Regions from separate parts of the Bacillus sp. UNC322MFChir4.1 genome, predicted to be linked through region 3. Evidence: predicted binding sites of a transcription regulator. Region 3 holds the regulator's gene; each other region holds the start of a gene.
The links. Region 3 encodes Rex, which represses fermentation and respiration genes when NADH is low (regulators of the CRP and FNR family bind a similar motif). Its sites were predicted from a motif close to TTGTGAAATATTTCACAA; they were not measured.
Positions count from the first base shown of each region.

Region 1: a site for Rex is predicted at 2,256-2,273, ahead of nirB (nitrite reductase large subunit NirB). Genes of this name have one in related genera too.
Region 2: a site for Rex is predicted at 1,913-1,930, ahead of scfA (six-cysteine ranthipeptide SCIFF). Genes of this name have one in related genera too.

Region 1 covers NZ_JQKQ01000014.1:61,632-67,321, reverse strand. The annotation lists gene nirB (nitrite reductase large subunit NirB) at 1-2,237, opposite strand, end outside; gene BR72_RS07540 (GerMN domain-containing protein) at 2,464-3,504, shown strand; gene rph (ribonuclease PH) at 3,639-4,376, shown strand; gene BR72_RS07530 (XTP/dITP diphosphatase) at 4,387-4,998, shown strand; gene BR72_RS07525 (metallophosphoesterase) at 5,012-5,518, shown strand; tRNA gene BR72_RS07520 (tRNA-Gly) at 5,620-5,690, shown strand, end outside.
Region 2 covers NZ_JQKQ01000044.1:4,466-10,155, forward strand. The annotation lists gene BR72_RS15520 (ATP-binding protein) at 1-289, opposite strand, end outside; gene BR72_RS15525 (TRAP transporter substrate-binding protein) at 372-1,454, shown strand; gene scfA (six-cysteine ranthipeptide SCIFF) at 1,967-2,116, shown strand; gene scfB (thioether cross-link-forming SCIFF peptide maturase) at 2,219-3,610, shown strand; gene BR72_RS15535 (undecaprenyl-diphosphatase) at 3,678-4,277, opposite strand; gene BR72_RS15540 (mismatch-specific DNA-glycosylase) at 4,618-5,124, shown strand; gene BR72_RS15545 (putative protein N(5)-glutamine methyltransferase) at 5,182-5,690, opposite strand, start outside.
Region 3 covers NZ_JQKQ01000052.1:2,839-8,528, reverse strand. The annotation lists gene groL (chaperonin GroEL) at 1-434, opposite strand, end outside; gene groES (co-chaperone GroES) at 473-757, opposite strand; gene BR72_RS16385 (CPBP family intramembrane glutamic endopeptidase) at 1,196-1,924, shown strand; gene BR72_RS16380 (YdiK family protein) at 1,927-2,124, shown strand; gene BR72_RS16375 (redox-sensing transcriptional repressor Rex) at 2,151-2,780, opposite strand; gene BR72_RS16370 (ABC-F family ATP-binding cassette domain-containing protein) at 2,964-4,889, shown strand; gene tsaD (tRNA (adenosine(37)-N6)-threonylcarbamoyltransferase complex transferase subunit TsaD) at 5,285-5,690, opposite strand, start outside.

The sequences.
Region 1 (5,690 bases), on a different contig from region 3:
ACCCAAGGAGCTGTACGTTCGCCGTAAATACCAGTTTCACGGTAGTATTGTACGTACGCTGTGGCGATGCGAAGTACATCTTCTTCTGAAGGGACAATCATTACAAAGTCAGCTTCACGTACTTCTGTACCTCCGTTACCTCCAATATAAAGCTGGAAGCCATTTTCAACACAAACGACGCCGAAGTCTTTCGTTAATGCCTCTGCACAGTTACGCGGACAACCTGTTACACCCATTTTCATTTTATGCGGTGTATCTACCATTTCTAATGACTGCTCAAGCAACATGCCGAGTCCTAATGAATCCTTTGTACCGAAGCGGCAGAAGCGGGATCCGACGCATGATTTTACATTGCGAAGAGACTTCGAATAGGCGTAGCCAGAACTCATATCAAGATCAGCCCACACTTTTGGTAAATCTTCTTTTTTCACACCATATAAACCGATGCGGCTTGCGCCTGTTATTTTCACGAGCGGGACGTCGTATTTCTTCGCAACTTCTGCAATTTTCATTAAATCATCAGCTGTTGTAACGCCGCCGTACATACGTGGAATCACAGAAAATGTACCGTCATGTTGAATGTTTCCATTCATTCTTTCGTTAACGAAGCGGGATGCTTTATCATCAGCATACTCTTCTGGACAAATCATACGTAAATAGTAATTTAATGCAGGGCGACATTTTGAACAGCCTTCTTCGTGTGCGAAGCCAAGGACGTTTCGCACTTCTTTCGGAGACTTTAACCCTTTCTCATGAATTGCAGCTACTACTTCATCGCGAGATAATGTTGTGCACCCGCACATGCCTGTAATTTGGACGGAAGCATCGAAGTTATCTCCAAGTGTATGAGATAAAATTTGTTCCACAACTGGGCGACATTTCCCGCAAGACCCTGCTGCTTTTGTACATCCTTTTACTTCTTCGAATGTTGTTAAGTCTTGTTCTAAAATAGCGTGAACAATCGCTCCTTTTGTGACGCCGTTACATCCGCAAACAGTTTCATCAGCACTCATACTTGCAACGTCAAGTCCGCTATCTTCACCAGCTTTATGAAGAAGAGAAGCTGCTGTGTATTCTTGTATATCTTCTTCTTTTTTTAATATGTTAAAGAGACGTGTACCGTCAGTTGCATCGCCGTATAAAACAACACCAACGACCTTGTTGTCCTGGATGAGAACTTTTTTATAGGAACGTGTACATTCGTCAAAAATAGAGATTGCTTTTGCCTTATCATCTTCATAAATTTGACCAGCAGAGAACAAATCGCATCCTGCCACTTTCAATTGTGTACCGACGATGCTGCCGGTATATCCGTTTGTTTGTGTATTTGTAATGTGTTTTGCTAATACAGCACCTTGCTCATAGAGCGGTGCAACAAGGCCGTAGGCAATCCCGTCGTGCTCGGCACATTCACCAACTGCATAGATCGAAGGATCATTTGTCAGCATATAGTCATTAATGACAATCCCGCGGTTTACAATTAAACCAGCGTCTTTTGCTAATTGTGTATTTGGGCGTATTCCAACAGCCATGACGATTAAATCGCATTCTACAATATCGCCATCTGCAAATTGAATGCCTTCAACGTGGTTTGTGCCAAGAATTTTTACTGTTTTCTTTTCCATAAGGAACTTCATACCTTGTGATTCTAAATCTTCGCGTAGTAGTGAAGCTGCTTTCGTATCGAGTTGTTGCTCCATTAAGTGTGAGGTTAAATGAACAACGTGTACATCCATTCCTAAATCAATAAGTCCTCGAGCGGCTTCTAAACCAAGTAATCCACCGCCGATGACGACTGCTTTTTTATATTGCTTAGCCGTATCGATCATAAATTGTGTATCTTCAATTGTGCGAAAACCTGTTACACCAGGAAGATTTGCACCTTCTACAGGTAAAATAAATGCGCTGGATCCTGTTGCGATAATAAGTTTATCGTACGTAACAAGACGATTATTGTCTGTAACAATGACTTGTTCTTCCCGATCAATTTTCAGCACTTTTTCATTTGTATACAATGTAATATCATTTTCTTCGTACCAACTATATTCGTTCATAACGATATCTTGCATGTTTGTCTTTCCTTGTAGGACGTGGGAGAGCATAATGCGATTGTAGTTTGGATGCGGCTCATCTCCAAAAATGGTAATGTCATATAAGGTATCGTTTTGTTTTAAAATTTCCTCAATGCAGCGTATCCCGGCCATACCATTCCCGATCATGACTAAACGTGTTTTCATATTCATTTCCCTTCTTTTTTGTGAAATGTTTAACAAACTTTTATACTTGTATTATAAAAGTTTTGGAAAATAAGGAGATGTGATATTTATCACATCTTTGAAGGATTCATAAATTATTCAAATTTGTACAGATCTTTTTGAAGATAAGTTGTCATTGCTTGTTCTAAAGTAAGATAGAGGCTCGTATATATATAGTACAAACTTAGATTTTTTAGGAGGAAAGCGTATGCCTAAATCGACTTTCAAATGGATTGTTTGTGCTACATTAAGTACAGTTTTATTAACAGGGTGCGGTTTGTTTAATAAGGAAAAAGCAACAGAGCAAATTGATCCGCCTAAGAAAGTAACATATACGGATGGTGAGAAGAAGGAAACTGCAAAACAAGGGGAAACAAAAAAATTAGATCTATATCTTGTAGATAAAAATGGTTATGTTGTGCCGCAAACGGTGCAGTTACCTGTTCCGAAAGATAACGCGGTGATTAAGCAGTCATTACAATATTTAGTGAAAGAAGGACCAGTAACGAATGTATTGCCAAATGGATTTCAAGCTGTGCTCCCAGCGGATACAGAAGTGAAAATTGATTTGCAAAAGGATGGAACTGCAGTTGTTGATTTTTCAAAAGAACTGAAAAACTATAAAAAAGAAGAAGAGCGTCGTATTGTAGAAGCGGTTACTTGGACATTAACACAGTTTAAAGAAGTAAAGAATGTGAAGTTCAGCATGAATGGGCAAGATTTAACGAAAATGCCTGTTGCTGGAACACCGATTGGTAATGGGTTCAGCCGAGCGAATGGTATTAACTTTGATGATGAACAAGTTGCGGATCTTGCAAATACAAAACCAATTACGCTGTATTTCTTAGCGCAAAATAATAAGCAGACGTATTATGTGCCAGTAACACGCCGCGTTGCTGAAGGGAAAGAAAATGAAACTGCGACAATTGTGAAAGAGCTTGTGAAAGGACCGTCGCAAAAGTCGGCGTTAACATATGACTTTAATCCAGATGTGAGGCTGATCAATGAGCCAAAACTTGAAAAAGGGACAGTGACATTGAACTTTAATGAAAATATTTATGTGGATAAAAATAAAAGTAAGATTTCTAACTATGTATTGCAGTCGCTTGTGTTATCTTTAACTGAAAAACAAGACGTGAAAAATGTGTCCATTCAAGTGAATGGAAAGGCAAATCTTGTTACAGAAAAAGGCGATAAATTAATAAAACCGATTGATCGTCCACAAAACGTGAATACAGGTAGTTTTTAAACAGAAATAATTTGATATACTGAATAGAGGAAGAGAAGGGGAATACAGTTAATTCCCCTTCTTTTAATGCGATACATAACATGAATTTTTAATGGGCTATACTAACAAGTAGTAGTTACAAGGGGGTTATTTTTATGCGAGTAGATGGTAGACAAGCATCAGAGCTGCGCCGTATACATATTCATACGAATTATTTGAAACATCCAGAAGGATCGGTACTAATTGAAGTTGGTGATACAAAGGTGATTTGTACAGCGACGATTGAAGATCGAGTTCCTCCATTTATGAGAGGGGAAGGAAAAGGATGGGTTACCGCAGAGTATTCCATGATTCCTCGTGCAACAGAACAGCGTACGATCCGTGAATCAAGTAAAGGAAAAGTAACAGGGCGTACAATGGAAATTCAACGTTTAATTGGACGAGCATTACGTGCTGTTGTTGACTTAGAAGCACTTGGTGAAAAAACAATTTGGATTGACTGTGATGTTATTCAAGCTGATGGTGGAACGAGAACAGCTTCGATTACCGGTGCGTATGTAGCGATGGTGTTAGCATTTGAGAAGCTTGTGGAAGCAGGAAAAGTATCGAAAATTCCAGTGAAAGATTTCTTGGCGGCAACGTCTGTTGGAGTCGTTGATGAGCATGGTATTGTATTAGATTTAAATTATGCAGAAGATTCTAAGGCGAATGTTGATATGAATGTCATTATGACAGGAAAAGGACACTTTGTTGAAGTGCAAGGCACAGGAGAAGAAGCGACATTTAGCCGCGGCGAATTGAACGAGTTACTTGATGTAGCGGAACATGGGATTCTGCAGCTTGTTGAAATCCAAAAAGAAGCATTAGGTGATATTGTAACTCATATGGAATAGAGGTGGAAATATGAAACAAGTTGTCGTAGCAACAAAGAATGCTGGCAAAGTACGTGAATTTGCGGAGCTATTTGAAAAGTTTGATTTAGAAGTAAAGTCACTTTATGATTTTCCTCATATTGAAGAAGTAGAGGAAACGGGTGAAACGTTTGAAGAAAACGCCATTTTAAAAGCGGAACATCTATGTAAACAGCTAGGTGAAATTGTAATTGCTGATGATTCTGGTTTAATTGTAGATGCATTGCAGGGGAAACCAGGAGTACACTCTGCTCGTTATGCAGGTGAACAAAAGGACGACCAAGCTAACATTCAAAAAGTGTTAGACGGACTAGAGAATATTTCGATGGAGAAACGTACAGCACGTTTTTACTGCGCACTAGCCGTTGCCTTCCCGCAAGAAGATAAAGAACCATTGCTTGTAAATGGTACGTGTGAAGGAAAGATTTTGCAGCAGCAGCGCGGGGAAAATGGATTTGGATACGATCCTATTTTTTATGTAGAAGAATACAAAAGCGCAATGGCGGAATTGTCATCGGATGAGAAAAATAAAATTAGTCACCGCGGACGTGCGCTTCGTAAATTAGAAGAAAAAATTCCAGTCTGGTTTTTAGGAGAAGAATAAGGGAGCGAAACCGATGAAGGCGTTAATTGTGAGCGACAGTCACAGTTCTGTGAAAGAGCTAAAGCAATTAAAGGAGCAGTACGAGGGAAACGTAGATGTGATGATTCATTGCGGTGATTCGGAATTAACATCTCAGCATTCTGAACTAGAAGGGTTTCATGTAGTGAAAGGAAACTGTGATTTTACGGGATCCTTTCCAAATGACATCATCACAGAAGTGCAAAATACACGTTTTCTCGTCACACATGGACATTTATACAATATTAAAATGACGCTGCAAACACTTTTATATCGCGCGAAAGAAGCTGAGGCTAATGTCGTATGCTTCGGTCATTCGCATATATTAGGAGCAGAAATCTTAGACGATATTTTGTTTATCAATCCAGGAAGCATTCTTTTGCCGCGCTCGCGCAGAGAAAAAACATTTGCCTTACTTGAAATAGAAGAGGGTATCATGGACGTTCGTTTTCTTACTTTAGAAGGAACAATCGTAGCACAAAAAACATTTAAAATAGGGTGAAAAATTCTTCACCCTATTTTTAAAAAAATGGTGTTGACTTTCGTTGGTATCGATAATATAATGAATAATGTCGATGAGGCAATTAGAAAAAATCATATGACGCGGGTGTAGTTTAGTGGTAAAACAAGAGCCTTCCAAGCTCTGGTCGAGAGTTCGATTCTCTTCACCCGCT
Region 2 (5,690 bases), on a different contig from region 3:
CTCGTTCCATATTCATGACAACAATATAATCTGTTTCATTAATGACTCTAATATTTTCAATTACAGAATTTAATGTTACCCACCCATTTGTTTCTTGAAGAGACTTCTTTACATCTGACATTTCTGCTACTGTTCGCGCTGTATTCATCGATCGAATTCTTAATTCTTTCTCTTCCTTTTGTTGAATATTAGCGACGATAATCCCTCCACCAATCATGAGCGAAACAATCACAACTGCATAAGAAAGAATCGTAATCTTCCAACGGATTGGTAAATCCCTCACACTTATACCTCCTTTCCTCTCAAAGCATCTTTACGAATAGAAATCTTCTCGGTATGCTTACAATATCAGCTTTGAAAGGAGAACGAAGATGAAAAAAGCAGCAACTTTTATACTCCTTTTTACCACCTTTATTGCAAGCGCTTTATTTATTCATTATCAGAAGCAGTCTCCTCAAAGTGAACTCGCATATGACGATGACCAAGAAGGACTAAAAGACCAGATTGTCTTTAGATTTAGCCATGTTGTGGCAGAAAACACCCCGAAAGGGCTCGCTGCCAACAAATTTGCGGAACTCGTGAATGAAAAATCAAATGGTAAAATAAAAATAGAGGTCTTTCCTAACGGAAGCTTATATTCTGATATAGAAGAATTTCGCGCTTTGAAATCCGGACAAGTACAATTTATTGCTCCTTCCACATCAAAACTTGGAACGTTTTCCCCTGAATGGGGTGTACTTGATTTACCATTTGCTTTTTCAAATTATGAAGCCTTGCAAGAAGGCTTAAACGGAAAGATTGGAGAACAGTTACTCCAATCCTTACAAAAAGACGGAATAAAAGGGCTTGCCCACTGGTCCAACGGCTTTAAGCAAATCACTTCAAACAAAGGACCAATTTATACACCAAAAGATATACAAGGACAATCTTTTCGCATTATGCAAAGTAATGTCATCCAATCCCAATTCGATTTATTAAAGGTTAAAGCTCATCAAGATTCATTCAATTCAACATATCAATTAATTGAATCAGGAAAAGTTGACGGTGAAGAAAATACCATTTCAAATATCTACTCTAAAAAATTCTATAACGTTCAAAACTATTTGACAATTAGCAACCACGGATATTTAGGATACGTTGTCATGATGGATCAAAAAACTTGGAACCAACAAACTCAAAAAACGAAAGAAATATTAACGGATGCAATGGAAGAAGCTACTGCTTGGAATAATCAACAGGCCGCTCAAATAAACAAAGAACAACTTGAACTCATTAAACAAAATTCATCAATTCAAATTCATGAATTAAATGATGAACAACGAAAACATTGGGAAACGGTACTATTACCTATATACGATAAACTTGCTCCTACGATTGGAGAGGATTTGGTAGAAGAGTTGAGGGCATTACAAAGGAAGTATCAAACCCAAGAACCACAATCGCAAAACCCATAAAATAATAAATCCAACCATTCTTAATGTCATAAAGAATGGTCGGATTTATCCCGCTATTCGTGGGCAGTAATACTCCCGCCTCAAAATTCAGCGAAAGCGTTGTCCAGCTCCAGCGGCTAGAATCTCCGGCCGTTTCGCCCCCTCGGAAGAGGCAAAAAGCGCCTCTCTGTCAGGGGCGTGGGCGCCCTGCGATTCTGAGCGAGCCGCTTCCGCTTTTCTTAAGAAGTTAGGCGGGAGATAAACTGCCCGTAAAAGCCCGATTGGTGAGGGCTGATAATCAGTGGGGGATGAAGAAAACCCCCACTGATTAAAGTTTCACTTTATTAATATAACCTACATGACACCATGAATGATTGACGTAAATCAAAGGTGTTGTTAAAATTATTACTGGAATCAATGTGAAAGCAATCACAAAGTTTAATTTAAAATGTGAACAAATTCACAAATTGTAATTTTCAATGTGAAAATATTCACAAACATTAATCTTATTTCTTAAAAAGGAGTTATACGTTATGAAAAGAATCGTAACACTGAGCACTCGTAAACTAATGGATACGGTAAAACACGGTGGATGCGGCGCATGCCAAACATCTTGCCAATCAGCTTGCAAAACGTCTTGCGGCGTTGCAAACCAAAAGTGTGAAAACACAATGAACAGATAGGAAATAAGACAGGTACCGCCCAGCTACTTCCCAGATGGGCGGCCATTTTTATTCTGTACGAACAGTTTCACTTTATAGATAAAAGGAGCTTGATTATCAAGTATGATTCATCAATATAAATTAAACAGATACAACATTGTACTCGATACCTACAGTGGATCAGTACATGTTGTCGACGATCTCGCCTATGAAATCATCGCGCTTTATGAGACTACTTCTGCGGAAGAAATCTTGACAATGATGTTAGAAAAATACGCACATAATTCCGATATCTCTGAGAAGGACATTCAAGAAACAATCGCAGATATCGAAGAACTAAAAAATGATGGCCAACTCTTTACTGAAGATGAATTTAAAAATCTCTCAATTGATTTAAGAAATCGCCAAACTTATGTAAAGGCCCTCTGTCTCAACGTCGCACATACATGTAACCTGTCATGCGAATACTGCTTCGCCAGCCAAGGGAAATACAACGGAAACAGAGCAATCATGAGCTATGAAGTTGGTAAAGGCGCTATCGATTATCTACTAGAAAACTCCGGTCACCACCGCAACCTCGACGTCGACTTCTTCGGCGGAGAACCGCTCATGGCCTGGAAAGTTGTGAAACAGATTGTCACTTACGCAAGAAACAAAGAAAAAGAATACAAAAAGAACTTTCGCTTCACCTTCACTACAAATGGTATGCTCTTAAACGATGAGGTCACCGATTTCTTAAATAAGGAAATGTACAACGTCGTATTAAGTCTTGATGGAAGAAAAGAAGTCCACGATCATTTGCGTAAAACAGTAACTGGAAAGGGAAGCTACGATTATATCGTTCCGAAGTTCCAGGAATTCATCGAAAAGCGTGGAGATAAAGAATACTATGTGCGTGGAACCTACACCCACAACAACGTCGACTTCACCAATGACATTTTTCATATCGCAGATCTTGGGTTCGACAAGCTCTCGATGGAACCAGTTATCTGTGATCCTCGGGAACCATATGCGCTAACTGAAAAGGACCTCCCAGAGATTTACAATCAGTACGAAATTCTCGCTAAGGAAATGTTAAAGCGTGATGAAGAAGGCAACGGCTTCACCTTCTACCATTACATGCTTGATCTCTCTGAAGGCCCTTGCATTCAAAAAAGAATTTCAGGATGTGGCTCAGGAACCGAATATCTCGCTGTCACGCCATGGGGTGAGCTCTTCCCTTGCCACCAGTTCGTCGGAGATCAAGAATACAGTATGGGAAACATCTGGGATGGAATCACAAAACAAGAGACGCAGTGTCAATTTAAAGAAAGCAACTGCTACTCAAAACCGGAATGTCAGGACTGCTGGGCGAAACTTTACTGCAGTGGCGGCTGCCCTGCCAACGCGCTGCACGCAACCGGCTCCATCAATGGAATCTATGATTTCAGCTGTGACATCTTCCGTAAGAGAGTCGAATGTTCCATGATGGTTAAAGTAGCTGAATCCATGAGAGCTATGGAAAAAGCTGAATAAGTACAAGGATATAATAAGAGGCTGAGATTTATACTCAGCCTCTTTAAAAATTTTTATACTTGTATACTCAAAAGCCCTTTGATTTGTTTTTGAATGGCAAAACATGTTGCTCTACTCTTTCATATCGACTAAGCAATTGCTTGATGAAAGAAAATTTTGGGACAAGCCAATACGAAACTAACGCTGAAGTGCATCCTATTAAAGCCCCTATTGCCACATCAAACGGATAATGAACCCCTACCCAAATACGGGAGATCGCTACGCAACATGCGAGTATAAGCCATAACCACCCCGTCTTTTTATGAACAAGCCAAAACGAAAAACAAATTGAGAAAAACAGAATCGTATGGTCACTAGGAAATGAATTATCTACCGCATGGTCGACAAGTTTATTCACATCAGATAGCACTGCAAATGGTTGATAATTGGAATGAAATTTCCCTGCTATTTTTCCAACCACCTCAGCAATCACAAAAGCAACCATCGCTTGAATAATCATCATCCTATTTTTTTCAGAACGAGTAAACCAATAAGCTATAATAATCAAACCTAAAATATATACCATATATTCCGCCAAAAATACCACGGCCGGGTTTAAAAACGAATATTGTTTACCTAAATCATTGATTGCCCGAAAAACATCAATATTGAATTGAGAAAAAGACATTTTCAAATCCCTCCTTTATCGTAAGGTGATTAACTGATTGCCATATACCTTCTTTTGATTATTGTGATCATGTAAAAATACCAACCTTCTTATATGCTTATAATTTTATTATCGGAAAAAAGGTTTAAATGGGGCTTAACTACTCCTTAACTATTTCTTAATTAAGAAGTAGTTACAAAAGATTATTGGAAATAAAAAAACACGAGGGAAAAGTACTTCTCCCTCGTGTGAAAACACCGTTAAGGTAACAATCAGAGCATTATAAATTGTTTAAACTGCCCCTTATGGTACAATAAAAAAACTTTATACGTTTCAATTCCATAAAGAAGGAGAGTTAACCTTGAACCCCATTCATGATCATGTTAAAGAAGATTTAAACATTTTATTTGTCGGCTTTAATCCAAGCATTCGCTCAAGCGAGACAGGACATCACTTCGCCAATCCCAATAATCGCTTTTGGAAAATTCTCTATGAAGCAGGATTGACCCCTAAAAAATATGATGCTTTAGAAGACTACAAACTGTTAGATCTAAATATGGGTCTTACAAACATAGTAGCAAGGCCAACTAAGGCAGCGGATGAAATTACAAAGGAAGAATATAAAGAAGGAAAAGAAATTTTAAAACAAAAAATTATGCGGTTAAAACCAAAAGTAATTTGTTTTGTTGGGAAAGGTGTTTATCAGGAATATAGCGGACACAAAGTAGCTCCGTGGGGACAGCAGCCTGAACCAGTCATACCTGGAACAATTGATTTTGTTGCTCCATCCTCAAGCGGGTTAGTAAGAATAAAACTTGAAGAAATTGTAGAGATTTATAAGCAACTTACTGAATTAGTATGTAAATAAAAATACGACGGGTAGGCAAGCCCGTCGTATTTTTATTTACTCCTCCCTTCTACATTTTTATTGCATCTTCGTTCCGATAACCACGGTGGCATCTAGCTCTTCGAAACTGGCCAACTGCGGTATCAGCCCATTACGAGTGAATATCTCAACGGTATGCGGTGCCTGCCGCTCACTCGTCTCAACAAGCAGATGACCACCGGGTGCCAGCCAAAGTGGCGCCTCGGCCGCCACCCGTCGCTGTATATCAAGCCCGTCCGCTCCCCCGTCGAGCGCCACACGCGCCTCGTGTATGCGAGCCTCTCGAGGTAGCAATCCGATTGACTCAGTAGGTACATAGGGTGCGTTCACAACTAGGACATCGACGCGGCCCCGCAATATGGCGGGCAATGGTTCATAGAGGTCACCTTCGTACACACGACCACCTGCAGCAGTGACGTTGCGCAAAGCGCACCGCACCGCTGCGGGGTCAATATCGGAAGCGTATAACTCAATCCGCTCCCGCATGGCGGCCAGTACAGCGCCAAGCGCACCCGAACCACAGCACAGGTCAACCACGACAGCGCCCG
Region 3 (5,690 bases):
TGTGCGATAGAAGATTTACCTTCAATCGGTTTAGAGATTGTTTTTAATTCTTCAATTGCTGCTACAACAGCCTTTTCAATACCTTTACGAAGACCCATTGGATTCGCACCAGCTGTTACGTTCTTTAAACCTTCACGAATCATCGCTTGCGCTAATACAGTTGCCGTTGTCGTTCCATCACCAGCTACATCATTTGTTTTGCTAGCAACTTCTGCAACTAATTTTGCACCCATATTTTCAAATGCATCTTCTAATTCAATTTCTTTTGCAATTGTTACACCGTCATTTGTAATAAGCGGAGAACCGAATTTTTTCTCAAGTACAACGTTGCGACCTTTTGGTCCAAGCGTAACTTTTACTGCGTTTGCAAGAGTGTCGACACCGCGAAGCATCGAACGACGTGCTTCTTCACTAAATTTAATATCTTTTGCCATAATATTTGACCCCCTTGAATTTTTAAAGATTTATATAATTAACCGATAATTGCTAAAATGTCGCTTTCACGTAAAATTAAATATTCTGTACCTTCGTATTTCACTTCAGTACCTGCATATTTTGAGAAGATGATACGATCTCCTGTAGCTACATCTAAAGCAACACGCTCACCATTTTCAAGCACACGACCAGTACCAACCGCCACTACTTTACCTTCTTGTGGTTTTTCTTTTGCAGTGTCTGGTAGCACAATGCCACTTGCTGTTTTTTCTTCTGCTTGAACAAGTTCAATAATAACGCGATCACCTAACGGCTTTAGCATGAACAACAACCTCCTCAATTTATTATGTAAATTTTATATTTATTAGCACTCTGATACTCCGAGTGCTAACACACTTATTATAATAAAGAATCTCATTTTCTTTTGCAAGTGAAAAAATCGTAATTTTTCGGAAAACTATCCTAGCCCCTCTCCCACTTGTTCCAAAGCATTTATACCCTACTTAATAATTACACAAAGGAAGATACATTGATATATAAATCTATTTTTCTTTTTCGACATATAATGACCACTTGATGCCCTCGTCCTCCTCTAAAAGAAAGGAGGTTTTATGTCGTTTGCTAACTTTCATATGATAGAGATTCCATCTTTTTTTCATCTTCACCTATGTTACAATAAGAAAGATGCCATAAGTTGTTTTCTCTATGGATAGAGCATTTTCCTTTTTCTTTACAAAAAATCCAAAAAGGAGTTATGGAATTGAAGAGACAATATTGGTGGGTTATTGTTACATATATTTTGATGCAATTATCAGGTATAGTTGGAGGATTGATTCTTCTAAAAAGCGGAGTATACAATAATGGGCACCGGACCCTTGATGAAAAAATCCAACTAGCTACTGCACATTGGGGGCTGATAAGCTTCTTTATCGCTCTTATTATCATCCTTGTGTTACTACGTAATGATACAGAATCTGAAAAATGGAATCGCGGAAAAACAAATCTCCCCGCTACGATAGGGTGGATTATTTTAGGAGTTTTCCTTGCCTTATTTGCCCAGGTCATTGCTGGCACAATTGAAACACAAGTTTTTAAAATTAAAGCGGAATCTGAAAATACACAAAACATTATCGGCATTATAAGAGCTGTGCCATTATTTATGATTGTTTCATCTATATTTGCCCCTATTCTTGAGGAGATTGTATTTAGAAAAATTCTATTTGGCACACTATATAAACGATATAACTTCTTTATCGCAGCAATCATAAGTTCGCTTATATTTGCTATCATTCATTTTGACCCTACACATTTATTAGTGTATATTTCCATGGGGCTTGTTTTTTCATTTTTATACGTACAAACAAAACGAATTATTGTACCAATTATGGCTCATGTTATGATGAATACAAATGTTATGTTAATTACATTCGTACTTCGTCCCTATCTAGAAAAAGCTGAAAAACTGCAAGGATTCATCGGAGGATTTTAAACATGCGAAATTCACCATTTGTTATGGCAACTTTGTATTTTCTTCTAGGGTGTATTTTTACATACTTAGCAATTACAAGTGTAAAAGATACAATTTGGAACTTTTACACAATACTACTTGCTATAATGGCAACAATTGATTTTAATTTTGCACTTCGCATTCTTTTTTCTAAAGCGAAAAAAGATAGTAAGAAGAAATAATAAAAACGCAGGAATTTCCTGCGTTTTTATTGTGGATAATTTTTTAAAAAGTACACGAGCGTTTGTAATTCTACTGCTAAATCAATATGATGAATTCGAATATGTTCTGATAAATTTAACCTAGCAGGTGTAAAGTTTAAAACACCTTGTATGCTCGTATGCGATAAGCGATCTGCTACAGCTTGCGCAACAGAAGCAGGCACTGTTAATATTGCCACTTTTATATCACCGGATAGTCTCTCTTCTAATTCATCCAGATGATATACTGGAATCCCGCCGATTTCTTTTCCAACTTTCTCTTCATCAACGTCAAACGCCATCTCAATTTTTGTATTATTATTTTTCGTAAAATTGTAATGTAAGAAAGCTGTACCTAAATTACCTACCCCTATTAACGCTACGCGTGTTACATCGTCTTGATCAAGTGTTTCGCGGAAAAACGACAATAAATAATTTACATTATAGCCATATCCCTTTTTCCCTAATGCTCCAAAATATGAAAAGTCTCTTCGAATTGTCGCTGAATCCACCTTCACTGCTTCGCTTAATTCTGCTGATGATACGCGTTGCTTACCAGATAACGATAGGTTTTGGATAAATCGATAGTATAGAGGCAATCTTTTGGCAGTTGCCTGCGGAATTTTAGGCTGCTCCATGCAACCCCCTCCTCTCTTCCTATCTGTTCAAGTGATTGAAACATGTACGGAAGTTTAGCATTGATAGTTTTCCTTGTATAATAGAGAGAGAATTTCTCTATTTATGTTCAACTATACACTATTTTTAGTATGATTGAGAAATATAATCATGGCAAAGTTAAGAAAATATTTGAGGTGAAAACATTGATTTTACTACAAGTGAATAATCTTTCCAAGCTATTCGCGGCTGAAGTGATTCTTTCAAACATTAAGTTAGAAGTACAGACGCGTGATCGCATTGCACTTGTCGGGCGTAATGGCGCTGGAAAGTCTACATTATTAAAAATTATTGCCGGAGAATTATCCCATGACGGCGGCGAAATTATAAAGCCGAAAGATGTATCTATCGGTTACTTAGCACAGCATACCGGTCTTGAAACATCGTTAACGATTTGGGATGAAATGCTAACGGTATTTCTTCACTTACAACGTATGGAGAAAGAACTCCGCAGACTAGAGCAAGAAATGGGAAAAGAAGAAAATTTCACAAATGGAACCATTTATGAAAAATTGTTAGCAGAATATGATCGCCTACAATTAAATTATAAAAATGAAGGTGGCTATCAATACGAAGCTGATATTCGCTCTGTTTTAAGCGGGCTTGGTTTTCCTCCTGAAACACACAAAACAACAATCTCAACACTAAGCGGTGGACAAAAAACTCGCTTAGCCCTTGGTAAGCTATTATTGACGAAACCAGATTTGCTTATTCTCGATGAGCCAACCAACCATTTAGACATCGAGACATTAACGTGGCTTGAGCAATATTTACAAGGTTATCCTGGTGCTATTTTAATCGTTTCACACGATCGGTACTTTCTAGACAGACTTGTCACGCAGGTCTATGAGATTTCCAATAAACAAAGTCGAAAGTACACAGGAAACTACAGTAGATACTTAGATCTTAAAGCGTCCCTATATGAACAAGAGATGAAACGTTATGAGAAGCAACAAGAAGAAGTAACAAAATTACAAGAATTTGTCCAAAAAAATATCACTCGTGCTTCCACAACAAAACGGGCGCAAAGTCGCCGAAAACAATTAGATCGTATGGAACTTCTGGACAAACCAATCGGCGATACAAAATCCGCTTCTTTCCACTTTGATATCGATAAACAAAGTGGTAATGATGTATTACAAGTAAGCGATGTGACAATTGGCTATGAGAATGAGCCCATTATTCAAAACATTCGTTTCCGATTAACGCGAGGTGATAGTGTTGCGCTCGTCGGTCCAAATGGAATTGGAAAATCCACCTTATTAAAATCTCTTGTGGATAAACTTCGTCCTTTAAACGGTACTATTTCGTTTGGTTCTAACGTTTCTATCGGATATTATGACCAAGAACAAGCAAACTTAACATCATCAAAACGTGTATTGGATGAACTTTGGGATGATTACCCGCTACAACCAGAAAAAGAAATTCGCACAGTACTTGGGAATTTTTTATTTTCTGGTGACGACGTTCTTAAACCTGTTTCTTCTTTAAGCGGTGGACAAAAGGCACGTTTAGCTCTCGCAAAACTTATGATGCAAAAATCAAATGTACTTATTTTGGACGAGCCGACCAACCATTTAGATTTAAGCAGCAAAGAAATTTTAGAAAATGCGCTCATTGATTTTCCAGGAACAATTTTATTTGTTTCCCATGACCGCTATTTCATTAATCGCATTGCCACAAAAGTTCTTGAGTTATCCCCAGGCGGAGCAGAGGAATACCTCGGTGATTACGATTATTATGTAGAAAAGAAAAATGAAATGCTCGAACGCGCCGAACTTGAAGAACTAGAAACAAATAAACCTGTACAAAAACAAGTGGCGCAAGAAAAATTAAATTACATCGAAGAAAAAGAACGTAAAAAGCAAGAACGCCAACGTATGCGTAAAATTGAAGAACTAGAAGAAAAGATTGCAACAATTGAAGAACAAATTATGGCATTAGAAGAACAACTTTGTCTTCCAGAAGTATATGCTGATTACGAAAGAGCCAGTGATATTACAACAGAAAAACAAACACTTCAAGAACAATTGGAAGCATGTATGGAAGAGTGGGAAGAATTACAACTGTAAAAAGGTCAGTGGTTACACTGATCTTTTTATTTATCCACAGAAATATTCACATATCCACCTCTGTATTTTCAGGAAAAACAAAAGTTTTCCACATTATCCACAAAAACAATAATATTTACCCACAATTTATACTCACAAAAAAACCTATATTATCAACAGATAATATAGGTTTTATCCACAGGTTGTGGTTAATTCTGTGTATAAAATTATAACTTTTATCAAAAAAAGATTTTTCTATCCACATACCTTTATATAAATTGCTGCTATGTAGAATATAACAAGATTACTTCTTTTGTTTTACAACCCCGCATATGGCAGGAAAAGGCCCTGACCGCTCCTATGCACGGCTAGGTGCTCTTGTCCTCCCTAAATGCATTTATAAATGTTCTCTTACATTATGATTCAATATCCAAACCAGGGTTTGCATTTAATGCTAACGTTGCCCTCTTTCCCTGTTCATATGCAATCGTACCAGCAGCAGCAATCATAGCCGCGTTATCTGTGCATAAGGATAGCGGAGGAATGATAAGTTCAACATTTTCTTTCTTTGCAAACTCTTCCTCTAAGCGCGCCCGTAATCCTTTATTGGCTGCTACCCCGCCCGCAAGAAGTACTTGCTTTACGCCATATTCTTCTGTCGCTCTTATTGTTTTTGTTACTAACACATCAATTACACTTGCCTGGAAGCTAGCAGCTAAATCTTCAGGGGTAAGTTCTTCTCCGCGCTGTTTTGCGTTATGCACAGTGTTAATAACTGCGGATTTTAATCCACTGAAACTAAAATCATAAGAATCCGGCTCA